DNA from 2 places in the Bacillus sp. Medicinal_06 genome. Region 2 is predicted to be linked to the other one. Evidence: riboswitches for the same ligand, from Rfam matches in the RefSeq annotation. Region 2 holds a riboswitch; the other holds the start of a gene.

Region 1 (9,978 bases), on a different contig from region 2:
AGCTTGTATATTTTTTGCTATTTACAAAGATTTTCACATTCATACATTGAATATATTACATAAAAATATTATTCATTTTTTACCAAAAATTTGTCAAAGTATGAACAAGTCACTTTATTTAAATTCAAGTTTTATACTGTAGCCTCATTTAAACACAGCTATTTTTCATCGTAAAGAAGTATTTTAATTCCCTTTATTTTCAAAAGTTCATGTCCTTATTCCACAATAAAATCAAAGAGGCTCATCTACTTTAAATCCCCATAAATAACAATAGAAAGCCCTGCTTATTAATTCGAAATAAAATTATTTTAATATAATTATTTCTCCGATATGCAATTATGCATAGTATATACATTATTCCGCAAATATAAAAAGATAGCTTTACCCAAGTAAAGCTATCAAAAAAATCTATTATTCTTTATTTTTTCAAGTGATAAGGTACCGTCGTAATAACTACATTTCTCTTATAAAGCAAGAATGCACGAATTAATAAGCTCGACTGGTTATGAAGAATATTATGCCAGCCTTTCTTAGGAATAAATTGCGGTATTACTACAGTAACCCGGTAATTTGATTCACTTGCTTTATATTGAACTGTATCAATAAATTTGGTCAGTGGCTGAATAATACTTCTGTAATGAGAGTGAAGTGTCACCAGTCTAACTTCAGGCTGCCATTTCTTCCACTTCTCTTCAAAATTCTTTTCATCTTCTCTTTCAAATGCAACATATACGGCGATAATTTGATCTGGTGAAAGAGACTTTGCATAATTCAATGAATTTTCTACTACATGAGTCATACCGGCTACAGGAACGATGATTACGTTCCCTTCGATTGGCACAATTGATTCACAAGTTTTAAGGCTTAACTGATCTCCTACTGCTTCATAGTGTTTTTTAATTCGATGGAAAATAAAAATGATAACAGGTAAGAAAACAAGCACAGTCCAAACTTGTGCAAACTTAGTTAAAAAGAACATACTCATAACGATAAAACTAATAACGGCACCTGTTAAATTAATTGTTAATTTCAAAATCCACCCTTGTGGCTTTTCACGAATCCATTTTACTACCATTCCAGTCTGAGATAACGTAAATGGAATAAATACCCCTACTGCATATAGCGGGATAAGATGTTCTGTTTGACCTTGAAACGCAATAATTAAAATAATAGAAGCAATTCCAAGTATGATAATACCGTTTGAATAGCCTAATCGATCGCCTCTAATCGTAAACATTCTTGGAATAAACTTATCTTTCGCAAGATTAACTGCTAATAAAGGAAATGCTGAATAGCCGGTGTTAGCAGCAAGAATTAATATTAAAGCTGTTGTACCTTGTATAAAAAAGTACATAAAATTCCGTCCAAATGTTTGCTCAGCAATTTGTGAAACTACGGTTACTTCTTTGCTAGGAGTAATTCCGTAATAATAAGCTAGATAAACAATTCCAGAAAATAAAACAGCCAGTAAAGCCCCCATCGCCAGCAATGTTTTTGCTGCATTGTTAGGGGCTGGATCTTTAAAGTTTGGAATTGCATTAGAAATTGCTTCAACACCTGTTAAAGCCGAACTACCTGATGCAAATGCTCTTAACAACAAAAACAAACTGATACCAGCAACTGGTGTTCCAATTGGCGTATGCAAATTTGGTGAAACGTGACCAGTTACAATATTATATATTCCTACTCCTATTAATATAAATAATGCTAAAACGAATAAATAAACTGGATATGCTAAAACAGAAGCGGACTCTGTTACTCCTCTTAAATTTAATATTGTAATAAATAATACAAATATAATCGCAATAATTACATTGTGTTCATGTAAACTAGGAAAGGCAGATGTAATCGCATCTGTACCTGCCGATACACTTACTGCAACTGTTAAAATATAATCTACTAATAAGGATCCTCCAGCTATTAACCCTGGATTCACACCTAAATTTTCTTTTGATACTACATACGCTCCCCCGCCGTGAGGATACGCAAAAATAATTTGTCTATAAGATAAAATTAAAGCTGTTAACAGAATTAATACTCCTATTGCAATCGGAATGGAATACCAAAATGCTAACGCACCCACTGTCGCTAAGGCAATTAATATTTGCTCTGGACCATATGCCACTGATGATAAAGCATCAGAAGAAAGAATAGCTAACGCTTTCTTTTTGTTAAGCTTTTGCTCTCCTAATTCGGTTGATTTTAACGGTCTTCCAATTAAAAATCTTTTTATAGATGAAACCACTGCTGTCCACTCTCCAATAATTTTGTACGAACAATTCTTTGCTAGTTAAAGCTAATAAACTATCTTTTCAGAAAACAAAAAAATGTCTACAAGCCATAACAAATAGACTTGTAGACATCAATTTTTTTGTCGCACAAGCTCCACCTTCCTTCTCAATATAACGCTTACGAGGTTAGCTGTCGGATTCGGGCCTATGAGTAGCCCTACCTTTTTCAAGGATTCACCCCTTGGATTATGCAATAATCCATAAAAACGGGTCCCCCGTACCATGCGGTTTCAGCGATTTAGAAATTTGAAACTGTGGATTATAATACTCCTTTATTTTAAAAAAGTAAACAAAAATTTTCACCCGCCGAATACAAAAAGGATAGAAAAGTAATGATACTTTTTCTATCCTTCAATCATTTCGGTGCTATAAAAACTATACCGGTTCTTTATTTAAAGTCATTTCTTCATATACTTTTAAATTTTGATAGACCGCTTTCAATAATGGTGCATCTACACGAAGTTGTTTTGCTAATTTTAATAAATATCCTTGCAAATGTTCTCCTTCAATTAACGAACCTTTTTCCATATCTCGCTGCATAGATGACTTCATATCATAAGAAATTTTATCAATTGTCTTCATATGTTCCTCAACAATATTTTCTTGAATCGGAGCACCAAATACTTTCATAATCTGTGCTGATTCTTCAAATACACTTCGAAGAAAATCGCGGCCACCATCACTTTCGCGAATCGGTCCTATCGGTGCATGCATTAACGTCGTCACACCTGACATTACTGTAATAAATAAATATTTATGCCACATATCTCGCAAAATATTTTCACTTAGAACAAAACTCGCTTTCGTTCCAGTTAATACTGTAGCAATTTGTTGTATCCTTGCTGAATCATGGTGTTTCATTTCTCCAAACACAAGTCTATCAGCAACACTGGTTTGTACGACTTCTCCTTCATCGTTTAAAGTTGTCTCTATAAAACATAAACCACCACTAACCTTTTCCTCACCAAACTCCTGTTGTAAAAGTGATAAATGAGCAATACCGTTTAGTAGCGGAATTATAACTGTATGATCACCTACAAACGGCTTCAAATCTAGTATTGCTTCTTTTAAGTGATATGCCTTTGTTGAGAATAAAATTACATCAAATGGAGAAACGACATCTTCTTTCGTTACTAATTTGGGTTGAAATGAAAAATCTCCATTCGTACTCCGAATAACGAGACCTTTTTCTTCTAATTGTTGTTTTCGCCTACTACGAACGAGAAAAGTGACATCTTCCCCCTTTTCTACTAAACGTCCACCAAAATATCCTCCGACGCCTCCAGCTCCTAATACTAAAATACGCATATAAAACTCCTCTTTTCCAAACATGAAAATTTTACATCCTTGTAGCATAACTATATTATACATCTGATCCATCAAACAAACAGAAAATTCAACTTTTTAACAAAAGTTAAGGGCTATATACTATATAATATTATTCATTATGTTATTAACGAATAGATTAGTCACATTTCAATTTATGTATTATACACTTAGTAAAAACTTGTATAGTTAGAAAGGATGAGAAGAAATGCAATATCCAATGTTCTTATCTAAGAGATTAACCATACGCCCATTTGAATTAAATGATGCTCCTAAAGTTCAAGAATTAGCAGGAGATAAAGAGGTGGCGAAAACTACTACAATTATTCCTCACCCTTATCCAGATGGCTGGGCAGAAGAGTGGATCCCCTCTACCCATACAGCTATGGATAAGGGGGACAGCTTTCACTAAAAACCCTGCCTCTTCTAAAGTCATGCAAAATTGGGATTGACACAAGAATGAACATTTAAACAAAGTTGTTTGTACTGGGAAGTATATGAAGATACTGTTGTTTACGGTTTAACAAGATCTGATTATAACAAGAGTAAGTAGCTGCTCTTCTTTTTAGCAAATATCAATAATACGAAAATGGAGATTTTTGATTCATTACTTGTTCAATATGAAATCTAACTACTAATAAAGTGAAACTTTAATTAACGAGACTAAGAAAATATCTTCATAAAAAATAAAAATCCAAAAAAAACCATAACATCCTTATAACAATTAAGTTTTAGCTTCTTAATGAATAATTATAAAAGGAGTAAGTCAAAAAATTTTATGACCTACTCTTTTATTTAAACACTTTTCTTGTGTTGATTCACCAGAAGTAATCTGTATTTCCTCATCCCTTAAAAAGGAGTTGAAATACCCTTTCCTCCCCTTATTTTCAAAGTACTTATTCTATCCATACCTATAAAAAATGATATACTAAATTCAAAATCTTTAGAGGAGCTGGCTATTATGGGGATGATTGGACAGTATATATTAGTTACAGATGAAGAATTAAGTAAAATCAAAACCAATGAGTTAGATATTTATTTTAAAGAAGCTGAGTTAGATATCGATAAGTCATGGTAATTACTCCATTTTATTTTATGTGGTGAAATTGGCGGAGGCGAACCACCACTTGGACATGTCGTACCACTTAATGATTCCATCATAGATAACGATTCTCTCGGTACGTTTTATCTTACAGCTAGTGAAGTCGAAGAGGCTTATTCTGCAATACAAGATTTAAACAAATCTGATTTCAACAACATGTTCAACTTTCAAGAATTAATGGATGAACAACTTTATCCACTTGTTGAAGATGATGGCCCAGATGAAATATTAGAATATACCTATAGTTACTTTTTAGAAATTCAAGAACTATATGAACAAGCTGCTGCAAACAAGCAATGTGTAATCTTTTTCATTATCTAAATAGAAATAAAAAACGGATCCTCTCTTTTACGAGAAGATCCATTTTTTATTAAAGTGAACGATTATCCTAATTTCACTTGATTTTCTTCTTCAATTTTTGCTAATGCGATAGCCACTTGCTCTTCTGTTAACTCATGTTCTTTCACATAACGGTTACGCGGGTGGACACGACATTCGTGTGAGCAAGCACGTAAATATTTCGCCTCATTTTCTTCAGAACATAGAATCTGTTTGTTACATTCTGGGTTTGCGCAATTTACATAACGCTCACATGGTTCTTTTGTAAAGTGGTCTTTTCCAACAATAACATGTTCTTTTTGGTTCACTGGTACACCAATACGCTCATCAAATACGTAACATTGACCATCCCAAAGTTCACCTTGTACTTCTGGATCTTTTCCGTATGTTACGATTCCGCCATGAAGCTGACTTACATCTTCAAACCCTTCACGAACTAACCAGCCTGAAAACTTCTCACAACGAATACCGCCTGTACAATACGTTAAAATCTTTTTACCTTCGAGAATTTCTTTATTTTCTCTAATCCAATCTGGTAATTCGCGGAAAGAGTGAATATCAGGTTTAACTGCACCTCTAAAATGACCTAAATCGAACTCATAGTCGTTTCTTGCATCAATGATAACTGTATTTTCTTCTTGCATTGCTTCATAAAACTCTTTTGGTTCTAAATACTTACCTGTTGTTTCTTTCGGATTGATATCATCTTCTAGGCGAAGTGTAACAAGCTCTGACCGAGGACGCACATGCATTTTTTTGAACGCATGCTCATCCGCTTCATCTACTTTAAATACAATCCCTTCAAAACGTGGATCGTTCTTCATTGCTTCCATATATTTCTCTGTTTGTTCAATAGTACCTGAAGCAGTTCCGTTAATTCCCTCTGTTGCCACAAGAATTCTTCCTTTTAACTCAAGTGAATTACAAAATTCTAAATGCTGAGCTGCAAATTCTTCCGGATTCTCAATTGTTGTGTACATGTAGTACAATAACACTCTGTATGGTTTTGGATTTAACATTTTATTTTTACCACCTATCTAAATTCGATATTTTAAAATCATGTATAAGTTAACGATCATATCGGAACATATAAGAATAAGAAAAGATATGTTAACTATTGTTCAAATAACTTTCTCCTATTTACAATGTTTTCCCAGAAGTTAACGCAAATGAAAAACGAGATTACATAACAATCCACTACGGTTGTGATGTAATCCCAATATATTATATAACATACAAATTCGTTTCCAGCAATTAATATGCTGTGAATCCTATTTTACAATTAAAAAACACCCTTTTCCATTCCATATTATAGGTCAACTCTCTTTATTCTCCTACAATTCCAAAAGTTATAACTGTATTTAGGCTTCCTCGTTTATTTTTGTTACATAGTTATTTCGAATGCACCTTTTATTGCGTTAAGTCATATAATTTGCATTAAGGAAACACTTATGTTCAAATAAAAACATCAACTAAAAATATTTAAATGTATTGAAATAACTAATACGAATACATACAATGATTGCATTAAGCTAAGAAACTAAAGGGGAAAACTACTATGAATAAAGCTATAACAAAAGATGAACAAGCTCCTTCACAAAGTACAACAGTTCAATCTGCTCAACTCGCTTTAAGTGGTGAAACAAAAGGAATAAAGAGATTATTACCTTTTCTAGGACCAGCATTCATCGCATCTGTTGCTTATATTGACCCTGGGAACTTTGCTACAAATATTGCAGCTGGATCACAATACGGTTACTTACTACTTTGGGTCATTCTCGCTTCCAATTTAATGGCCGTTTTAATTCAATCACTATCAGCAAAACTCGGGATTGCAACTGGAAAAAACCTTCCTGAAGTCGCTCGTGAGCACTTTCCAAAACCCGTTTCAATTGGCTTATGGATACAAGGTGAACTCGTGATTATGGCTACTGATTTAGCCGAATTTATCGGTGCGGCTTTAGGGTTATATTTATTGTTTGGCATTCCAATGTTACCCGCTGCTTTAATTACCGCAGTTGGATCATTTATTATACTCGAGTTTCAGCGCAGAGGCTTTCGTCCATTAGAAGCTGTTATTACAGGAATGGTCTTTATCGTTGTTGTAGCGTTTGGTGTACAAGTATTTTACGCAAAACCAGAGCTAAGCCCCCTTCTTTCAGGGCTATTTATTCCTAAATTTCAAGGTGTAGATAGTATTTTACTTGCAGCTGGGATTTTAGGTGCAACAGTCATGCCACATGCAATTTATTTGCATTCTGCTTTAACGCAGCGCCGCGTAGTCGGTACAACAGATGAACAACGAAAAAAGATTTTCCGCTTCGAATTCATTGATATTATTATCGCAATGGTGATTGCTGGAGCAATTAACGCAAGTATGCTCATCGTAGCAGCCGCTCTATTCTTCAAAAACGGCTTACATGTTGAAGATTTAGACGTTGCTTTTAATGAGTTTAGCAACTTAGTTGGCCCTGTATCAGCTAGCCTTTTTGGAATTGGATTATTAACTGCTGGTTTATCTAGTTCTTCCGTCGGTACAATGTCTGGTGATATTATTATGCAAGGATTTATCCGTATGCATATTCCTTTATATGTAAGACGATTTATTACTATGATCCCACCTCTTGTTATTATCGCTTTAGGGGTAAATCCAACTTACGCTCTCGTTATGAGTCAAGTCGTATTATCATTTGGGATTGCATTTGCATTAGTACCGCTTATTCTGTTTACAAGTAACAAAAACATTATGGGCGCGCTAGTGAATCATCGTATTACAAATACAATTGCTTGGCTAATTGCTGCGTTAGTTATCGCTTTAAATATTTTCTTACTGTATCAAACATTTACAGGACAATAACAAAAAGGATGTGATACACATTTGTATCACATCCTTTTTGTTTCATTTAGGTGAAATGACATCCCCTATCGATACCTCTTTACCATCCTTCAAACGGACTCCTCCATTTGGCATAGCTGTTCCCTCTATATCTCGAAAATACAATGGTAATCCTTCTGAAAGAAACAAACTCGTCTTAGATGGATCTTGTCGTTGATGGTGTATATGTAGGTGCGGTTCACTGGAATTCCCTGAATTCCCCACTTTTGCAATCACTGTTCCTTCGTTTATATATTGCCCTTCTTTCACTTGTACTGATCCTTTCTGCAAATGAGCAAGGATTAAGTATGTTCCAGTTTCCTCTAAGCGTAAATATATGTGATTACCTGTCATCGAATCAAAATCATCAGTTCCTGGTTTCAAATCCGGTTCATCATTATGAACCGATATAACTGTTCCCGAAGCCGGAGCTACTACCTCCGCACCATATATACCGTAATCTTCTAACTTCGAGCTTTTTATACCAGCTGGCGGAATGAGAAGGTCGTATGCCCAGCGTTGATTAGGTGCCCAAGCGTGATAATTCGTATCCAGCTCATCCCCTCCCCATCCTACTAATACAGCTTGATTCAATGGCAAACGAACCATGACTTTTGGCTTTATTGAATAAACATCGGCCGGGTAAGCAATTTGTCCTATTCCAACAAATCATCCTGCTGGCCAAGCCCCAACTATAGATAAAACCAAAATAAAAATAATTATTTTATCTATACAACTTCTAGAAAACACATCCCAACTAATTGTAGTTATTATGATGATTAAAATAACGATGGAAAAGAAACTAAAAGCTTGTATTCCCCACCAAGCAAAGATAGCTACACTACTGTGGATTTGAAATAAAGTCACGAAGTTTATAAAAAAGATGCGATGTTTTAAATAAAGTCGCGACGTTTTGCCCCATTGGATCTGTTTATCTAAAGGGGTGTTTTTATAGTGAAAAGAAGGTCTGAACTGAAAGGCGGATTAAGGAACTGTTGAGTAGCAATAAAGTTACTCCACATCATTTTTTTATAGATTTTAAAATTCTAAATATCCATTATGAATCTGAAGATTCCCACATATTATAAGAATGATGAGAATTAGAGGAGGGGATTTTATGAAAAAGAAATTATTAATCTTTGGAATACCAACTGTTGCTGTATTAATTATTATTTTTTTAGTAATAGGCAAATCACCTTCCCCATCGGATCTTTCAGCTGAATTTGAAGAAAAGGTTAGAAGTGGGGATGCCGAAGGGTTGATGGATTTGGTTACGGTCGATGAAGGGCTACAATGGGATAAAAATAGCGCTAAAAGTATTATTAATTACTTGAATGAAGAAGAACGCGATTTCAAAGATCAAATAATGTTATTAAATGCACAGGCAAGTTACTATGAAACTGAAGGAATATCGAATAATAAAATTTCCCAATTATATCCTGGTAATAGTATTTCAAGTATCGGTCCATTTTACATAACCAAAGAAGACAGCCTATTTGGCGATAAATACATTCTTAAAGCACGAGGATATAAGCTAAAAGTGAATGGAGAAAAGGGAGCAAAAGTTATCCTAAATGACAAAAATATTGACATGGATAAGGAATCAATCATGTTAGGTACATTTGGACCGGGTGTATACGTTATTAAAGGGCAAAAAAATTTTGATTATGTAACTGTTAAGGATCAAGAAAAGGTCACACTTTTTGATATAGACGATTTTGAGGAAACAGCGAGTTTGAACTTTTCCGGTGAAACAGTACCGGTTAGCATCGATATTCCAACCACTTTATTGGTAAATGGTAAGAAAACAAAAGAAATTGAAGATGATGTTCAATTTGGCCCTGTAAAAGATGGCATTACGTTACAAGGAGTAACGGAATTTCCGTGGGGTAAAGGGAAAAGTGAACTACAGAAAGTTGAAATCAAATCGAAAAAGCAATATAATTTAGCACCCAATCCAATAGTAGATGAGACCATAAAAAAACAGATTACAACAGTGATAAATGATTTTTACAAGAATTCAATCGCAGCCAAAGTAAACAAAG
Region 2 (19,711 bases):
GTGTAATTGGAGCAGCGATTGGCGAGTGGCTTGGTGCACAAGCGGGTTTAGGATACTTTAGTAAACGAATGATGACGCAGTTAGATGGGGCAGGCGTATTTGCACCGATTGTACTGTTATCATTACTAGCTATTTTCTTTGTATTACTCGTTTCGATATTAGAAAAGAAATTCATTAGTTGGAGGAAACATTCATGAAATTATTCAAGCGCATCTTTGTGTTTACATTATTAGTTGTAATGATTGCAGGATGTTCTAGCAATTCAGTATTAGAGAAGCAAAAGAAAGAGAAAGAAATTACAGTGATGCTCGATTGGTATCCAAACGCGGTTCATAGTTTTATCTATGCAGCGATTGAAAAGGGCTACTTTAAAGAAGAAGGAGTAAAGGTGAATATTAAATTCCCATCTAATCCAACCGATCCATTAACGTTAGCGGCAGCAGGAAAAGTAACAGTTGGTCTATACTATCAGCCAGATGTTGTCATCGCAAGAGCAAATGAACAAATTCCAGTGAAATCAATTGGAGCTGTGGTCCGTTCACCACTAAATCATGTTGTATCGTTAAAATCAGCAGGTATTAAATCACCAAAAGACTTAGAAGGTAAAACAGTTGGTTATTCTGGAACACCTTTAAGTGAGGCATATTTAAAAACGATGGTAAAAGAAGCTGGTGGAAATCCTAGTGCTGTGAAAGTAGTAGATGTTGGATTTGATTTGGTGCCGGCGTTAATTACGAAAAAGGTAGATGCTGTCACAGGTGCTTACATTAACCATGAAGTTCCTGTTATGCGCCATCAAGGCCATGAGCCAGCATACTTTAATCCAGCTGAGTATGGTGTACCAAATTATCATGAACTTGTTTTTGTCACAGGTGATAAAACATTGAAGAAAGATAAAGAATCATTACAAGCATTTTTACGTGGTGCGAAAAAGGGCTACGACTTCATGAAGAAAAACCCAGATGAAGCACTAAATATTTTATTAGATCATCAAGAAAAAGAAAACTTCCCGCTTGTTCCGGAAGTTGAAAAAGAAAGTATGAAAATTTTATTAGAGAAAATGGAAACGAAAGATGAGCCATTTTTATCAGACACAAAAGAGTCATGGGAAAAACAAAATAAATGGTTGAAAGAAAAAGGAATGACAAAAGAAAGCATTCCTGCCAATGAATTATTTGAAAATATTTTAAAGTAGGCGAGTGAATATGAAAGGCGAGCTCCATGTTATCTCAAATGGTCAGATGACATTCGAAGAGTTAACGAATGTAGCGATGCAAATTGAGAGTGAGATTGATTATTTGCATATTCGTGAGCGAGAAAAAAGTACGAAAGAGTTGTATGAAGGTGTGGAAGGTCTCCTAAAGAGGGGCTTTCCAGCATCTAAGCTTGTGATAAATGACCGAATCGATATTGCAATTTTATTACATATCCCTCGCGTCCAATTGGGATATCGAAGTGCAGATGTTAGGTCTGTGAAAGAAAAGTTTTCGTATTTGCATGTTGGGTATTCTGTGCATTCTTTGGAAGAAGCGATAACAGCTTTCAAAAACGGTGCAGATTCTCTTGTTTATGGCCATGTATTTCCAACGGATTGTAAGAGGGGCGTTCCGGCAAGAGGATTAGAAGAAATTTCAGATATGGCAAGGCGATTAACGATACCGATTACAGCTATTGGAGGGGTAACACCTGAAAATACAGCAGAGGTTCTTCGGTCTGGTGTGAGTGGTATTGCTGTTATGTCTGGAATTGTCAGTAATCGTACTCCATACGAGAAAGCAAGATTGTATAAGGAAACAATAAGAAAGTGGGCGGAAAATCATGAGTAAGGTATATGATGTAGCCATTATTGGCGGTGGTGTAATGGGTAGTTCAGTTGCACATTTTCTAGCGGAAAGAGGATACCAAGTGGTGATTGTTGAGAAACAAAGAATTGCATCTGAAGCTTCTAAAGCAGCGGCAGGTTTGCTTGGTGTACAGGCGGAGTGGGATGCGTATGATCCACTATTTGAGCTTGCTAGGAAAAGCCGTGAAATATTTCCGCAACTTGCAGAAACGTTACGTGAAAAAACGGGTATTGATATTGGGTATGAAGAGAAAGGTATCTATCGTATTGCTCAAACTGAAGATGAGAAGGCAAGAATACTAGATATTATGGGCTGGCAACAGAAAACAGGTGAAGAATCATATTTTATGACCGGGGATGAGCTTCGTGAAAAAGAGCCATTCCTCTCTTCATCCATTATGGGGGCTGTATACTATCCGAAAGATGGTCATGTCACTGCGCCGGAACTTACGAAAGCATTTGCGCATTCTGCAGCCGTTTCTGGAGCTGATATATATGAACAAACAGAAGTATTTGATATCAAAATAGAGAACAATCGAGTAGTAGGGATTATTACGAATGAAGGTATGATTCTATGTGAAAAGGTAGTAATTGCCGGGGGCTCATGGAGCACAAAACTTCTTCATCATTTTGATAAAGAGTGGGGTACATACCCTGTGAAAGGAGAAGTTGTTGCTGTAAAGAGCCGTAAACCCCTACTAAAATCTCCTATTTTTCAAGAACGATTTTATATCGCGCCAAAACGTGGTGGACGTTATGTAATTGGAGCAACAATGAAGCCTCATACCTTTAATAAATCTGTACAACCAGAAAGTATCACTTCAATACTAGAGCGTGCTTATACAATCTTACCAGCTTTGAAAGAAGCAGAATGGGAAAGTGCTTGGGCGGGGTTACGCCCGCAATCTAATCACGAAGTTCCTTATATGGGAGCGCATGAGGAAATAAAGGGATTGTATGCTTGTACAGGCCATTACCGAAACGGAATTTTATTAAGTCCTGTTTCTGGTCAATATATGGCAGATGTAATAGAAGGAAAGCAGGGGAGTCATTTACTAGATTCATTGCTTTCTAAAACGGTTTAGAAAGGGGATGGAAGCTTGAACTTAAAAATTAATGGTAAGCAAGTAGAGGTACCTGGGAGTGTTAAGACAGTAGCAGAACTGCTTACGCATTTAGGATTAGATACAAAGATTGTTGTAGTAGAACGCAATACAGATATTTTAACAAAAGAAGACCATCAAAGCGTATCTGTTTTTGATGGAGACCAAATTGAGATTGTAACTTTCGTAGGAGGCGGTTGATTATGTTAAACATTGGACCATTTACATTCAATTCTAGACTTTTATTAGGAACAGGAAAATTTTCAGATTATGATGTACAAAGAAAAGCAATTGAAGTATCAGAAGCAGAAATTTTAACATTTGCAGTACGTCGTATGGATATATTTGATGCAGACCAACCGAATTTGTTAGAAAAAATTGATGTGAAAAAGTATACATTACTACCAAATACAGCAGGAGCGAAAAATGCTGAGGAAGCAGTTCGTATTGCGAAATTAGCAAAAGCTTCAGGGCTTTGTGACATGGTAAAAGTAGAGGTTATTGGAGATGACAGAACGTTATTACCAGATCCAGTAGAGACATTAAAAGCCTCTGAAATGCTACTAGAAGAAGGTTTTATCGTTCTTCCTTACACATCAGATGATGTTGTATTAGCTCGTAAATTACAAGAGCTTGGTGTTCACGCGATTATGCCTGGTGCATCACCAATTGGTTCAGGTCTTGGCATTGTGAACCCATTAAACTTAAGCTTTATTATTGAGCAAGCAAAAGTACCAGTTATTGTTGATGCTGGTGTTGGTAGCCCAGCGGATGCTGCGTTTGCAATGGAATTGGGAGCAGATGGCGTGTTATTAAATACAGCTGTATCAGGCGCGAAAGACCCTATTAAAATGGCATCCGCAATGAAACTAGGTATTCATGCAGGGCGCTTAGGATTTGAAGCAGGGCGTATTGCACGTAAGCGCTGCGCGACGGCAAGTAGTCCTTTAGAAGGAATGAGTGTAGTTGAATAATCGATATTCTCGCCAAGAGCTATTTTCTCCAATTAGAGAAAAAGGGCAACAAAAGATAGGAGAAAAGCATGTACTAATTATCGGGGCGGGAGCACTTGGTAGTGCGAATGCAGAGATGCTTGTGAGAGCTGGTGTTGGCCGTGTAACAATTGTCGATCGCGATTATATTGATTGGAGTAATTTACAACGTCAGCAGCTATATTGTGAGGAGGATGTAGAAAATAATCTTCCCAAGGCTATAGCAGCCCAAAGGCGCTTGCAAGCAATTAATAGTCATGTAACGATAAAGGCTCTTGTCCAGGATGTAACAGCTGAAGAATTAGAAGAGCTCGTTAAAAATGTTGATATCATGATTGATGCGACTGATAATTTTGAAACACGTTTTATCGTTAATGATATATCACAAAAGTATTCTATTCCGTGGATTTACGGGGCGTGTGTAGGAAGCTACGGTCTTTCTTATACGATTTTACCAGGAAAGACTCCGTGTCTATCTTGTTTATTACAATCCATCCCGCTTGGCGGAGCGACATGTGATACAGCAGGGATCATTTCACCTGCTGTATCTCTCGTTGTTTCTCACCAAGTAACGGAAACTCTTAAACTTTTAGTAGGAGATGATGAGGCACTTAGGGAAGAGCTTGTATCGTTTGATGTATGGAAAAATGAATATTCATGTATGAATGTACAAAAACTTCGAAAACATAATTGTCCTTCATGTGGTGAGGAAGCTGTGTATCCGTATTTAAATAAGGATAATACGTCAAAAACTGCAGTTTTATGCGGGAGAAATACAGTTCAAATTAGACCTCCCCATAAAGAACAATTAGATTTTGAACGGTATAAAGAACTGCTGCGCGATCGTGTAACTGATTTAATGGTGAATCCATATTTATTATCATTTTCGGTTGAAGATAAGAGACTAGTTGCGTTTCAAGATGGCCGGGTTCTTGTACATGGAACGAAAGATATAGTAGAAGCAAAAACAATTTACCATCGTTATTTTGGATAGGAAAAGGGTGAGTGAGATGAAAGTGAATAAAGCTTTAACAATTGCTGGATCTGATAGCGGCGGTGGTGCTGGGATTCAAGCAGATTTAAAAACATTTCAAGAGCTAGGTGTATATGGAATGACGGTTATTACTGCTATTACAGCCCAAAATACACTTGGTGTGCAAGGTGTATATCCAGTTGCAATAGAAGGGATTCAGGAGCAATTAAATTCTATTGGTACAGATTTAACACCAGATGCTGTGAAGCTTGGTATGCTATTTAGTAGCGAAATTATTAAGGTTGTTGCAGAAAACATTAAAAAATTTGGCTGGAATAATATTGTACTAGACCCTGTTATGATTGCAAAAGGTGGAGCATCTCTATTACAACAAGAAGCTGTGCAAGCATTAAAGGAATATTTACTACCAATTGCCACAGTTATAACTCCCAATGTACCGGAAGCAGAAGTATTAACAGGAATGGAGATTCATAATATAGAAGATAGCAAAGAAGCTGTAAAAGTATTGCACAAATTAGGTGCTCAGTATGTTCTTATGAAAGGTGGACATGCTGAATACCAAGGTAACGAAGTAATTGATTTACTTTTTGATGGTCAGCAGTTTGTTGAATTTAGAAGCGAAAGAATTGATTCAAAACAAACGCATGGTAGTGGTTGTACATTTGCATCTGCTGTAACGGCGGGACTTGCAAAAGGGTATCCGATTGAAGAAGCGGTTCAAGAAGCGAAACAGTTTATTAGCATAGCAATTGAACAGCAATTAAATATTGGAAGTGGTCATGGACCAACGAATCATTTTGCATATAAACGACAAGAAACACGTGTATAAATATTCGTATTCGGAAACAGGAGCTAGCAGGCTCCTGTTTTTGTCGTTATTTGTCGCGCGGTCGATATCCTTTGTCGAATCGCCGATATATTGAAAAAATCGCTGATATATGTTGAGAAACGGTCGATATATTTGGATTTGCGCCGATAAAATTTCATTTGCCAATTTTTCTCTACAGCGCTCTTGCTAAAAATTCTATCTCTCCCGTTTAACGGTCATATAACTGGCTTTTTTGTTGTTTACTTTTTCCATATTTAGGAGTATTATATCAGCCAGAATCTTTTTTTGTAACGCTGAGTCCAATTCATTTGGAGCGGAGGAACCAAATTGTGCATGGTCACTAGGGGTGAATCTTTCATGATGAAAGTAGGGCTACTCTCAAAGTCCGAATCCGACAGCTAACTTCGTAAGCGTCTTGGGAGAGGATGGTGCATGGATGGATATATCGCTTCATCGGTCTGATTAGTATAGGAGAATATCAATCTATATTCGAATTCTTTTATGCTAAGGAGGAAGATGTACATGGATGAGGAAAAAGAATTAACACTCGTTTGTGTAGGGGAAGAAAGTAAAGTAAATAGTTTAAGAAAGTTAATATCTTTTCAAAGTGATTTAATTATTTTTACAGCAAATGAACAAATAGCAGATGAAGTGCGAGCATATGGCTTTGAATCAACGTATTACTGCAATAAGGAACTAAATATAACAAGTATTTGTAACGGAATAAAAAAAGTAATCTTACTAGGAGATGAACTTCCAACGGTTAGTTTCTTTACGGAGCGCATTCGCTTTTCTTTTCAAGCGCCTATTACAGTTGTTACAAGGAATAAACGATATCCCGTAAGGCTCTATGAAACAATTGGAGCTAAATTTGTAGTGTTTACAAATTGTGATAACATTTCTTTTTTATTTTTTGAATAGGGCGGAGGAAGTGAAGATGAAGGTGTTATTACGTGAGGATATAGCAAATCGTTGGGCGGTATCATTGGAGCGAGTTCAAGAATTAGCCATGCAAGATCCTATTTTTCCAGATCCATATATAGTCTTGCCATCGAAAGATAATTTGTATTTAGAAGCGGATATTATTGAATATGAGAAACTGCATGTGGAGCTGTCACAAATTTATATTCGAGGGAGAAATTTACGTTCATTTTTACAAAGAGAATAAGTTTTGAATAGAAAAGAGAGCGAGTTTTAAGTGTTACAAACTATACACTTAAAATCATTCGCTCTTTTTTCTTTCATATTTAAAAGATGATTAATGAAAAAGAAAGGAAAGACAAGGAAACAGATGAGAAAATATTAAAAACCCTTAATGTAAACGCTTAAACGGCGGGATATTTTCTTATTTTAGGTAATTTTCCTCTTTACAAGTGAAATAGAGAGGAGTATATTTACATTCATAAATTGTTCATAAAAATTTCCAAAAACAACCTGATATCGCTGAGTCCAATTATTTGGAGCGGGGGAACCAATTTTGTGCATTGTCACTTGGGGTGAATCTTTCATTACGAAAGTAGGGCTACTCTTTAGGCCCGAATCCGACAGCTAACCTCGTAAGCGTTTGGAGAGGAGGTTTACTTTTGTGTTGTTCATTTTTGAACACTGAGTAGAGCCTCAGTGTTCTTTTTTTGATAGGTAAATGGTAAATTTTAACATTTTGAAATGAGGGATTGGAATGCTAGATGTAGTGATAATCGGAATCTTTGTTGTATTAGTAGCATCGATGATAGGGCTTACGAGCTGGTCAGATAAAGTTGTGAAAGAAGGGAAGCAATCATGATGATTGCCTTATCAGTTATTGTAGCAGCGATTACTGTGTATTTAGTTTATGCGTTATTAAATCCGGAGAAGTTTTAATTAGGGGGAAAAGGCGATGATGGTATGGGTGGCAGCTATCGTAACGATATTATTATTTGTGCTACTAGCGAAACCGATGGGGGCTTATTTAGAAAAAGCGTTTCAAGGTAGTAAAACATTAGAGAAAGTATTTGGACCAATTGAAGGAGTCATTTTTAAATGTGGTGGTATAAAGCAGTGTAATCAGACATGGGTACAATACGCATTAGCGATGTTGTTAACAAATGGACTTATGATTCTATTTGTTTATCTTGTTTTTAGATTGCAAGGTATTCTCCCATTAAATCCAAGTAAAGTGGAGGGTATGGAACCTACACTTGCATTTAATACAGCAATTAGTTTTATGACGAATACAAATTTACAACATTATAGCGGTGAAAGTGGTTTGTCGTATTTATCACAGATGATTGGAATTACGTTTATGATGTTTACTGCACCAGCGACAACATTAGCGTTAGCAATTGCATTTATTCGTGGTCTAGCAGGAAAAGAATTAGGAAATTTCTTCGTTGATTTTGTTCGATCAATTATAAGGGTGTTAATGCCAATCGCATTTGTTATGGCACTTGTATTCATAGCACAAGGAATGCCACAAACGTTCAGTGGCACTGCGGTAGCACATACACTTGAAGGTGCAAAACAGATGATTCCGCGCGGTCCGTTAGCATCTTTAGAATCTATTAAAATGCTAGGGAATAACGGTGGAGGATTCTTTGGGGTTAACTCGGCACATCCTTTTGAGAACCCAACAGCAATTACAAATGTATTACAAATGATGCTTATGATGTTGATTACAACATCAATTCCATTCACATATGGAAGAATGATAGGCAGTAAAAAACAAGGAAGAATTTTATTTGTATCCATGCTCATGATGTTTATTATTGGATTTGGTACAGTTGTAACGGCTGAATTACAAGGAAATCCAGTATTAAATCATTTAGGAATGGATAGTACAGAGGGGAATATGGAAGGGAAAGAAGTTCGATTAGGAACAGTAATGACATCTTTATTTGCGACAGTAACAACTGCTTCTGAAACAGGTGGGGTTAACGCGATGCATGATACATTTACGCCAATTGGCGGGATGTTACCACTTGTGAATATGCTGTTAAATACAGTGTTTGGCGGTGTCGGGGCAGGATTTATAAATGTTATGATGTATGCGATGATTGCGGTCTTTATTTCAGGTTTAATGGTCGGACGTACACCAGAGTTTCTTGGTAAAAAGCTAGAAGGAAAAGAAATGAAGCTAATCGCAGTAACATTATTATTCCAACCATTATTAATTTTGGGTGCATCAGCGATTGCTTTTTCTACAAGTTTAGGCACGGATGCAATTACAAATTCAGGATTCCATGGTATTACACAAGTAATCTATGAATTTACTTCATCGGCAGCAAATAATGGTTCTGGTTTTGAAGGATTAGCAGATAATACACCATTTTGGAATATTTCAACCGGACTTGTGATGTATTTAGCTCGTTTCTTTGGCTTAGTCACAATGCTTGCAGTGGCAGCTTCATTGAAAGAGAAAACATTAGTACCGGAAACAGTCGGAACATTCAGAACGGATAACGGTTTATTTGGTGGAATTTTCGTTGGCACAATTTTTATTGTTGGTGCATTAACATTCTTCCCAGTATTAGTATTAGGGCCAATTGCAGAGTTTCTAACTCTATAAGAAAGAAGCGAGGGGAATAAACATGAGACCAGCTATGGTGAAAGAGAAGCATATACAAGCCGTGCCATCTCCAAAACGAGAAGATGGTGAAATAAGAAGCGCGAAAACAATGGATCGTGATATTGTATCAACTGCTTTAAAACAATCCATTGTAAAGTTAAATCCGAAGCAAATGGTTAAAAATCCAATTATGTTTGTTGTGGAAATTGGCTTTTTCATTACATTGATTTTATCAATTGTACCGAGCTTATCAACAAATGTTCCATTATGGTTCAATATAACAGTTACACTCGTTCTATTATTTACAGTTCTCTTTGCAAATTTTGCAGAAGCGTTGGCAGAAGGACGGGGAAAGGCACAAGCTGATTCGTTAAAACAGTCGAAAAAAGATGTCTTTGCTAATATTGTAAAAGAAAATGGAGAGGTTACGAGAGTTTCAGCATCTAGTTTGAAAAAGGGTGACATCGTTCTTGTGAAACAAGGCGAGATGATCCCAGGTGATGGAGAAGTTATACGCGGTTTAGCATCGGTAGATGAATCCGCTATTACAGGGGAATCAGCCCCAGTAATGAAAGAAGCGGGCGGCGATTTTTGTTCTGTGACAGGCGGAACGATGGTTGTGAGTGATGAAATTACGATACAGATTACAAGTAATCCAGGTGAGTCGTTTTTAGATAAAATGATTTCGTTAGTCGAAGGAGCAACACGTCAAAAAACGCCAAATGAAATTGCGTTAAATACAGTACTAACTAGCTTAACATTAATCTTTTTAATTGTAGTTGTCACACTGCCGTTATTTACGAATTATTTAGGTTTTCAAATTGATACATCGATTCTCGTTGCCTTACTTGTTTGTTTAATTCCAACAACAATTGGTGGATTGTTATCTGCGATTGGGATAGCTGGGATGGATCGTGTCACAAAGTTTAATGTACTTGCAATGAGCGGGAAAGCAGTAGAAGCAGCAGGGGATATCAATACGATCATCTTAGATAAAACGGGTACCATTACATTTGGGAATCGTATGGCGCATACTTTGTTACCTGCCGGAAATGAAACAATTGAAAAATTAGCAAAATGGGCGGCGCTTAGCTCTGTATTAGATGAAACACCAGAAGGCCGTTCCGTTATTGAGTATGTAAACTCAAAAGGTCTTTCTTACAATGCGTCAGAAGCAGAAACAGGAGAATTTGTTCCATTCAAAGCAGAAACAAGAATGAGTGGTGTTGATTTAAACGATGGAGTAAAGGTAAGAAAAGGAGCTGTTGGAGCGGTCGTTGATTGGGTGCAGTCTCAAGGTGGAACGATTCCGAAAGATTTACATCAAAAGGCAGATTTGATTGCAAAAGAAGGTGGAACACCACTTGCGGTTGCAGCGGGGAATCGTATTTTCGGTTTAATCTATTTAAAGGATACTGTAAAACCGGGTATGCGTGAGCGATTTGAACAACTTCGTCAAATGGGGATTAAAACCGTAATGTGTACGGGTGATAATCCATTAACAGCGGCAACGATTGCCAAAGAAGCGGGGGTAGATGAATTTGTAGCAGAATGTAAGCCAGAAGATAAAATAGCTGTTATTAAAGCAGAGCAAGAAAAAGGAAAATTAGTTGCAATGACGGGTGATGGTACGAACGATGCACCGGCACTTGCACAGGCTGATGTTGGCCTTGCGATGAATAGTGGTACAGCGGCGGCGAAAGAAGCAGCGAATATGATTGATTTAGATTCCAATCCAACGAAAATTATTGAAGTGGTAGCAATTGGAAAACAGTTATTGATGACGCGTGGTGCATTAACGACATTTAGTATTGCAAATGATATTGCGAAGTATTTTGCGATTATACCTGCAATGTTTACAGTGGCAATTCCGCAAATGGAAGCATTAAACATTATGGGGTTACATTCGCCATTTTCAGCCATTCTTTCAGCGCTCATTTTTAACGCAATCATCATCCCAATGTTGATTCCGCTAGCAATGAAAGGAATTTCTTATAAACCGATGAGTTCGAATGCATTGCTCTCGCGTAACTTATTTATTTACGGTTTTGGCGGTGTACTTGTACCATTTATCGGTATTAAACTCATTGATTTAGTCGTTGGACTATTCATTTAATAGAGAAGGGGACATACTCATGACAGAAAAACAAAGTTTCTTAGGACCCGTCGTTCGTTTAACTGGTGTGCTTGTTGTGTTATGTGGATTGATTTATCCATCTGCGGTAACTGGGGTTGCACAAATAACGATGAAGGATAATGCAGATGGAAGTTTAATATATGATAAAGGTAAAGTAATTGGTTCTAAATTAATCGGTCAAGAATTTAAATCTCCAAAATATTTTCAAGGGCGTATATCCAGTATTGAGTATAAAGCAGAAGGTTCTGGATCTAATAACTATGCGCCTTCTAATCCGGAACTACTGCAACGTACAGAACAAAGTATTGAAAAATGGAAAAAAGATAATCCTTCTGTACCAGTAACTGAAGTGCCGATGGATCTAATTACAAATTCAGCTTCTGGACTTGATCCAGATATTAGTCCAAAATCCGCATACGCACAGGTGGATCGTGTTGCGAAAGAAACACAAATTTCAAAAGACAAATTAAAAGATATGATTGCTTCACATACAGAAGGTCGTGCACTTGGTTTATATGGGGAAGAACGTGTCAATGTATTAAAGTTAAACATCGAAGTGCAAAAACTAACAAAATAATAGATAAACTACCTCAATCCATATCGATTGAGGTAGTTCGTTTTGTAAGGATGTGATAAGAATATGTACGCTGAAAATGATGAACCCACATTTCAAAGAAGATCACCAGAGGAATATTTAGAGGAAATAAGGAGAATGAATCGAGGGAAATTGAAGCTATATGTAGGTGCTGCTCCAGGAGTAGGAAAAAGTTATAAAATGTTGTTTGATGCGCAGGAAATGAAAAAAGAGAACATTGATATTGTCATTGGTTTAATTGAAACACATGGAAGAAAAGAGACAGAAGAAGCAATTGCTGATTTAGAAAAAGTCCCTTTAAAAGAAATAAACTATAAAGGAAAAGTATTTTATGAGCTTCATGTAGAAGGGATTATAAAGAGAGCACCACAAGTAGTTGTTGTCGATGAACTAGCACATAGCAATATCCCAGGATCAAAACATAAAAAGAGATATATGGATGTAGAAGAACTATTAGAGGCGGGAATATCAGTATTATCAGCGTTTAATATCCAACATTTAGAAAGCGTTCATGATATTGTAGAACAAATTACAAACGTAAAAGTACGAGAGCGCATTCCAGATTTTATTTTACAAAAAGCAAATGAGATTCAACTTGTTGATGTAACACCGGAAGTGCTGCGGAAACGATTAATTGATGGAAAGATATATAAGGAAGAAAAAATTCAGAAAAGCTTACAAAACTTTTTTACAGTTAATAATTTAGGAGCTTTGAGAGAGTTATCGCTTAGAGAAGTTGCAGACGATATGGATGATAAAATTAGCCAATCGGTAATGGATCCAATAGGTGTAAAGGAAAAAATTCTCGTTTGTGTGCAATATAGTTCAACAGCAGAGAAATTAATACGGCGTGGTTGGCGTATGGCAGATCGATTAAATGCTGAATTATATGTATTAAATGTTGAAAGAGAAAAGATAGAATCATTATCGGTAAGCAAAAGGCAAACAATTGATGAGTGGCAATCATTGACGAATCAATTTCATGCTACGTTTTTGTTGGAAGAAGCAAAAGGAAGAAAACCAGCTGATGTCATTATTGAAGTTGCAAAACGATTACAGGTCACTCAAATTTTACTCGGTCAATCAGCAAGAACAAGATGGGAAGAAATTAGAAAAGGATCTATTGTAAATGAAATTATGAGGCAAACGAAGCATATTGATATTCATATTGTTGCTGATCAAAGAGTGTAAAGTGTTTCTTTGAAATAAAGTTTGATCATCTATTACTGCCCATTTATCCCCATTTTGCATCCATATAAATAGGCAGCTGCATAGGATAAAAGGTAAATGAAATCATGAGAGGAGCATGAATATGTACCGTAAATCATGCCATCACTATCAGTGGGAAAATCCAATGCATAGCAATTGGAATAACAACAATTGGATATATAATTGGAATCCTTATTATTGTAATAGGAACAATAACAACTGGAATCCTTATTACGGAAGCAGCAGATTAACAGATTATGGACCGAAACCATTTGTAGTGAATATTGACCAAGCTACTAAGCAAAATAATACTTACCGCACCGCTTTATGGACAGGGGAAAACTTACAGGTGACTCTGATGAGTATTCATGTTGGAGGTGATATCGGTTTAGAGGTCCACCCGACAACTGATCAATTCATACGTATTGAAGAAGGTCAGGGGCTTGTTCAAATGGGGGATAGCAAAGATAAATTAGATTTTCAAGAAATGGCCTATGATGACTATGCGATTATGATACCTGCTGGAAAATGGCATAATGTAACCAATATGGGTAATATACCACTTAAAATTTACGCTATCTATGCACCGCCAGAGCATCCGTATGGTACAGTTCATGAAACAAAAGCAATTGCCACTGAAGAAAGCCGCTATTACTAATCAACTAATAGGTGCTAATGTTCGATAAAACGTATCTTAAAACGATCAAACTTTTTATAAAAAAATTTAAATTTGCTGAAGAAGACTCCATTTTGATCAATCTTTTTTCAAAATGGAGTCTTCTTATATACTTTAAAATATAAGTTTGTGGGGTGTTTTTAATCAGACTTTATTCAAAAACTACATAAAGCGAGAATGTCTAAGTCCAGGAAAAGAGCTGTTCTCGGATACTCTCTTTTTTGCTTGTTATTTAGCCTTTTGAATTTCTGCGTTTCTTACAGGATGATGAGCTAGCTTTTTCATCGAATATAAGACCACGATTAGAAAAAGAACTGCCCCTGTAAAGAAGATCCAAAAGTAATTTTGATTAAATAATAGAAAACCACCTACAATTGGTCCCATGCCCATTCCAATATAACGAATAAAGTTATAAATTCCAATGGCAGTTGCTCTTTCTTCTACAAATTCTTCTGTTAATAAAGTGGTATGTGTCGGCATGGATAACCCCATGCTAAAACCGTATAGGGATATGACAAGGAGAACCGTGGGAATACTTAGATGGTATGTGAAAGAGAATAGAATGACGCATATGATATTGAAAAAGCTAGTAATCAGTAAAGCTTGTTTTGTAGTAAGGAATCTTTGTAAAAACTTGTAGCAATAACTTCCTAGCATAATACATAAGGACATTGGTACAAATATCATTCCAATTTCACCTGCATTTTGATGAAATAAATTTGTGAGTATGCTAGGTAAAAAAACGAGAAAACAAAAGTAAATACAAAACTGTATAAAGCCAATGATTGCGATAGAAAATCCAGTGTTATTTCTTAAAATACTCCGATAAGGCTTAGCTTTTTTAGCTGTTTTAGGCAGAGCGGGTTTTGTTTCTGGTAGCAATGTAACATTTACAATTAACAGGAATACACCAATTGTAGATAAGAATAGAAAAATAGATACGTGACCATTTATATTTCCAAGATAACCGCCTATGAGAGGACCTACAGCAGGAGCAAGGGCAAGTATCATTTGGTAAAGACTCATCGCTTTTCCGCGTTCCTTTCCTTCGAATAAGTCACCAATAATGGTAGCAGCTACAACAGGAATGGCTGCTATTCCTATTGCTTGAACGGCTCTGAAAATAAGAAATATATAAATATTTGCTGTAAAAGCACAGCCAATGGTACCGATTGTACTGATGAATAGGCTAGGAATCAAAATATATTTTCGCCCTTTTGTATCAATGAATGGTCCATAAATAAGCTGCATAATGGCAAGAACAAAAGTAAAAATAGAGACAGTTAAATTTACAAGATAAAGAGAGGTGTGAAAGGAATCTTGAATCATTGGTAAAATAGGTGTGTAAATATTTTGAGCAAAAGAACCTAATAGAGCACTCAGGCAAACAATGTATAGAATGGAGTTTAATCTTGATGAAGATAATGAATGTCTCATAATAAACCCTCCTTAATTTAGTTTCCTCGGAAACTAAATTAATTTTAACATTATTTTCTCACTTGTAAAGATAAAAAAATGATTTTACAATGGTATATAGTTAAATTGTTTCTATGGAAACTTAAACCGTATTATGGAGGGGATCCGATTTGGACCGTACATTAAGGCAAATAGAAATACTTTCGGATATTCGCACACTTGTTCATAAGAAAGAAGAGCATATGAAGGAAAATGATGAGCGGTTTCTTCGTGAGACAGGTGTAAGCGGTATGTCTCTATCAGAACTACACGTAATTCAATGCATAGGAACAAAAGGTTTAATGAATGTGACAGCGATTACGGAAGAGATGGGAATGACAAAGGGAGCCATTTCTAAAATTTGTACAAAATTGTTTCATAAACAATTTGTTGAAAAGATGAAAATGCTAGATAATCAAAAAGAAATATTTTTCCGTTTAACAGATAGTGGAAATGAAATTTATATAGCACATGAGACACTTCATCAACAAGCTGAAGAGAAGTGGCTATTACTTTTAAGTCAATATACAGAAGAGGAATTGTCATTGATTCAAAGGTTTATAAAGGATGTAGGAGCGCATTTAGAAAAGTAGAGGAATAATTTCTGCTCGCATTAAGCCTTCTGAATATGGTTTTTGGAGAGACTCGTATATAATAGAAAGAGATACTTAACAAGATGAATAATTAAAGAGTCTATATATATAAAGAGGAGAGAAAACAATGCTTGAAAATACGGGGTTAGTATTAGAAGGCGGCGGTATGCGCGGCGTATATACGGGGGGAATACTAGAATACTTTATGGAACAGGATTTATATTTCCCATATATTATTGGTGTTTCAGCAGGAGCTTGTCATGCGGCGTCATATATTTCAAGACAAAGAAATCGAAATAAAACAGTAAATATTGATTATGCAACACATCCAAGATACTTATCTTACAAAAATTTATGGAAAAAACGACAGCTATTTGATATGGACTTTATTTTTCGTGAAATTCCAGAAAAGCACGTGCCATTTGATTTTGACACATATTTTAATAGTGCAGAGCGTTTTCTAGTAGGGACGACAGACTGTGAAACAGGTAAACCAATGTATTTTGAAAAAGAAGGTACAAATGAAGATGCATTGACGTTACTACAAGCATCTAGCTCATTGCCATTTATCGCACCAGTTGTAAATTATCGTGGTAAACAATTATTGGATGGCGGCATTTCGGACCCAATTCCAGTTCGAAAAGCGCAAAAAGATGGCTATGAGAAATCAGTTGTTATTTTAACGAGAAATCATGGATATGCTAAGAAAAAATCAAAATTTGGATGGATTGCAGCGAAGGCTTATAAGAAATATCCACACCTTGTAAATACAATGCTAACTCGCTATGAAACATACAATGAGACGCTTCATTACATTGAAAAAGAAGAATTAGCTGGCAATCTATTCGTCATTCGTCCAGAAGTGCCACTTCAAGTAGACCGAATGGAAAAAGACCCACAAAAACTGCAAAATTTATATGAGCAAGGATATAAGGATGCTGCGAGACAGTTTGCGGATTTACAGGCGTTTTTACAAAGTTAATGGATGGAAAACCTCTTAAAGAGGTTTTCTTGTTTTTTAAATAGATTGAATATAAAATCTATTACTTTTCAATATGTGGTATAATATGGATATAACATTTGAAGGAATGGTACATATGGGAAATGTATATAAAGGACTTCGGCACACTGGGTATTTGGCAATGATTATTTTTGGCGGCGTATTTCTATTACGCTTTATGATTCATGATGAATTTTTATTAGATCAACTCATTGGTTTCAGCGCGGGACTGGTGATGTTTATTTCTTCGTTTTTGATTCAAAAGTATAGTAAAGAATTGCAAATGAATGAAGAGTATTAGAAAAAAGCCTTGGTTCACTCAAAATTTGTGAACCAAGGCTTTTTGTTTCCCTCGCTATTTGCGAGTAAGCTTCTTTTTTGTAAATGAAAATGCAAGTGCACCAATTAAGATACTACCTTTTATAATATCTTGTGCATAATAAGGAACATTCATCATTGTTAAACCATTTAATATAATTCCAATTAAGATAGAACCAAGAAATGTTCCAATTACATTTGGCTTTTTTGCGCCAAACATTGCATAGCCAATATAAGCAGCTGCAACGGCATCCATTAGCAATGGTGCGCCAGCTGAAACTTGCCCTGTTCCAATTCTGCTACTCAAAATAATCCCACCAATCGAGGCGAATAAACCACTAATCATATAAGCATATAAACGATAACGATCTGTAGGAATTCCAGCTAGTCTAGCAGCTTCGCGATTTCCACCTGTTATATAAAAGAAACGACCATACGTTGTTTTTTCTAGAAATAGATAGGAAATGAGAACTGCTGTAAGCATGATAATAACAGGAACTGGGATGCTAGCAAGAGCCCCTTGACCGATAAATAGAAAGGATGGAATAAAATGTCCTGAAGCAGTTCCGTTTGCTCCAGACATTCCTTCGTAAATAGAAGATCCTTTTGAAAATGTTAAGTGTACGCCATTAACAATATACATGACACTTAGTGTAGCTAGTAAGTCAGGTAATTTAATACGAATAATAAGTAGTGCATTTAACAACCCGACTAATAGGCCACAAAGAATAGGGATAAGGAGTGTCATCCATAATTCTTGGCGATATAAAACGAGACATGCAGCAGAGGCGATTGTTGCTAGGCTAGCTGTAGAGCCAACTGACAAATCAAATCCATCAACAATTAATGTGAAGGTGACCCCAATTGCAAGTAATGTAACGATAGAAACGGAACGTAAAATGTCACTAATATTGTTATAAGTTAAAAAAGAATCATTTACAATTGAGAAGAAAATTGTCACGCCTATAATAATAGCAATTGTACTAAATTGATAAAAAAGATTAGTAGATAGGAATGTTTTTTTCGTTTTAGTTTCGTGAACTAGATTCAACGGAATAGCTCCCTTCAGATAAATGTAAAAGTTGTTCAGGTGAAAGTTCATGAGGAAGGTATTCACCTATAAATTCTCCATTCACTAGTATTAAAATACGATCAGCAATGTGTAATGCTTCATCCTGTTCGCCTGTAAAGTAGAGAACGGAACTTCCCTTCTCTGTAATGTGCCGAATAAATTGAAAAATGTCTTGTTTTGCAGCTACGTCGACACCTTTTGTTGGTTCATCTAAAAGAAAGAGATTGGGCTTAAAGCCAGTCCATTTCGCAATAGAAACTTTTTGCTGATTACCACCGCTAAGTGAATGGACGGAAGTTTTTGGATTACTTGGTGAAATGCTGAAAGAAGTGATAGCCGTTTCAGCACAGCTGATTTCTAATTTTTTTTGTTTCCAACCTAATTGATGTAAATTCATATGCTCTATAATGTTTTCAGATAAGAATAATCCTTGTTTTCGTCTTTCTTCAGGTACAAGTGCAATCTTTGCTTCAATGGCATCGCGTGGTGTCTTAATGGTTATATTTTTATCATTTATCGTTGCTTGATAAGCATGGCGAGCACCAAATAATGTTTCCGCAAGTGTTGTTTTCCCGCTTCCGATTAATCCATATATAACAATTGTTTCTCCTTTTCGAATAGTAAGCGAAACAGGAGAACGATTTTTGTGTAACTGAAGATGATGAACTTGAAATATATCTTCTGTATGTTGCTTCGTTTTTGTATTTACAGGAATTGAAAGCTGTTTTCCTGTCATTGCTTCAACAATTTTTTGGTCAGTAATCTTTGTGATCGTTTCTGATAATGCAACGGTACCATTTCGTAATATAGTTACAACATCTGCAAATTTTCTGATTTCTGATAAGCGATGGGAAATTAATACGATTCCAATTCCTTGCGCCTTTAATTGCTGCAATAGCTTACCAAAGTTTTCAACTTCTTTTGGCCCAAGTGAAGAAGTTGGTTCATCTAATAAAAGATAACTTGTGTTATTAGATAATGCTCTTGCAATAAGAAGTAATTGTTTTTCATGTAAAGAACAGTTTGAAATATCTTCCCAAACGTTTAAATCGATGTGCACGGCTTGCAAATATTTTTTAGCAAGCTGTGTTAGTTGTGATTTTGAGAATAGAATTTTACTATTTAGTGCTAAATAATCGATTAGTAGATTTTCTAATACAGACAAATTTGGAATAAGCCCGTGATCTACTTCTTGTGTAACGAAAGCAATACCATGTTTTTTTGCATCTCTTGGCGAAGTGAAAGAAATGGTTTGTTCATTAATTTTTATCTTGCCGGCAACTGGACGGATTTCGCCAGTTGCTATTTTTAATAAGGTGCTTTTTCCTGCACCATTCATTCCAAGTAACGC

What was found. A riboswitch is a leader RNA that binds a small molecule or an ion and turns the genes downstream of it on or off. The one in region 2 is predicted to bind cyclic di-AMP.
Region 1: another riboswitch for cyclic di-AMP. It lies ahead of AC1M36_RS10195 (APC family permease); the one in region 2 lies ahead of AC1M36_RS10345 (hypothetical protein).

What each region holds. Positions count from the first base shown of each region.
Region 1 covers NZ_JBWYHD010000003.1:606,355-616,332, forward strand. Annotated here, with positions in the region: gene AC1M36_RS10195 (APC family permease) at 419-2,245, opposite strand; cyclic di-AMP (ydaO/yuaA leader) riboswitch at 2,392-2,537, opposite strand; gene panE (2-dehydropantoate 2-reductase) at 2,667-3,599, opposite strand; gene AC1M36_RS10205 (GNAT family N-acetyltransferase) at 3,826-4,029, shown strand; gene AC1M36_RS10210 (DUF1877 family protein) at 4,708-5,040, shown strand; gene trhO (oxygen-dependent tRNA uridine(34) hydroxylase TrhO) at 5,103-6,077, opposite strand; gene AC1M36_RS10220 (Nramp family divalent metal transporter) at 6,617-7,915, shown strand; partial or broken gene AC1M36_RS10225 (M23 family metallopeptidase) at 7,958-8,818, opposite strand; gene AC1M36_RS10230 (TcaA 3rd/4th domain-containing protein) at 9,051-9,978, shown strand, end outside.
Region 2 covers NZ_JBWYHD010000004.1:7,078-26,788, forward strand. Annotated here, with positions in the region: gene AC1M36_RS10305 (ABC transporter permease) at 1-197, shown strand, start outside; gene AC1M36_RS10310 (ABC transporter substrate-binding protein) at 194-1,195, shown strand; gene tenI (thiazole tautomerase TenI) at 1,206-1,826, shown strand; gene thiO (glycine oxidase ThiO) at 1,819-2,928, shown strand; gene thiS (sulfur carrier protein ThiS) at 2,944-3,147, shown strand; gene AC1M36_RS10330 (thiazole synthase) at 3,150-3,920, shown strand; gene AC1M36_RS10335 (thiazole biosynthesis adenylyltransferase ThiF) at 3,913-4,932, shown strand; gene thiD (bifunctional hydroxymethylpyrimidine kinase/phosphomethylpyrimidine kinase) at 4,949-5,761, shown strand; cyclic di-AMP (ydaO/yuaA leader) riboswitch at 6,043-6,190, shown strand; gene AC1M36_RS10345 (hypothetical protein) at 6,284-6,682, shown strand; gene AC1M36_RS10350 (hypothetical protein) at 6,699-6,929, shown strand; cyclic di-AMP (ydaO/yuaA leader) riboswitch at 7,193-7,338, shown strand; gene AC1M36_RS10355 (signal peptide protein) at 7,440-7,544, shown strand; gene kdpF (K(+)-transporting ATPase subunit F) at 7,541-7,621, shown strand; gene kdpA (potassium-transporting ATPase subunit KdpA) at 7,641-9,305, shown strand; gene kdpB (potassium-transporting ATPase subunit KdpB) at 9,328-11,421, shown strand; gene kdpC (K(+)-transporting ATPase subunit C) at 11,441-12,019, shown strand; gene kdpDN (KdpD-like non-kinase potassium sensor) at 12,083-13,228, shown strand; gene AC1M36_RS10385 (cupin domain-containing protein) at 13,350-13,904, shown strand; gene AC1M36_RS10390 (MFS transporter) at 14,151-15,359, opposite strand; gene AC1M36_RS10395 (MarR family transcriptional regulator) at 15,509-15,970, shown strand; gene AC1M36_RS10400 (patatin-like phospholipase family protein) at 16,098-16,952, shown strand; gene AC1M36_RS10405 (hypothetical protein) at 17,038-17,271, shown strand; gene AC1M36_RS10410 (ABC transporter permease) at 17,326-18,339, opposite strand; gene AC1M36_RS10415 (sugar ABC transporter ATP-binding protein) at 18,317-19,711, opposite strand, start outside.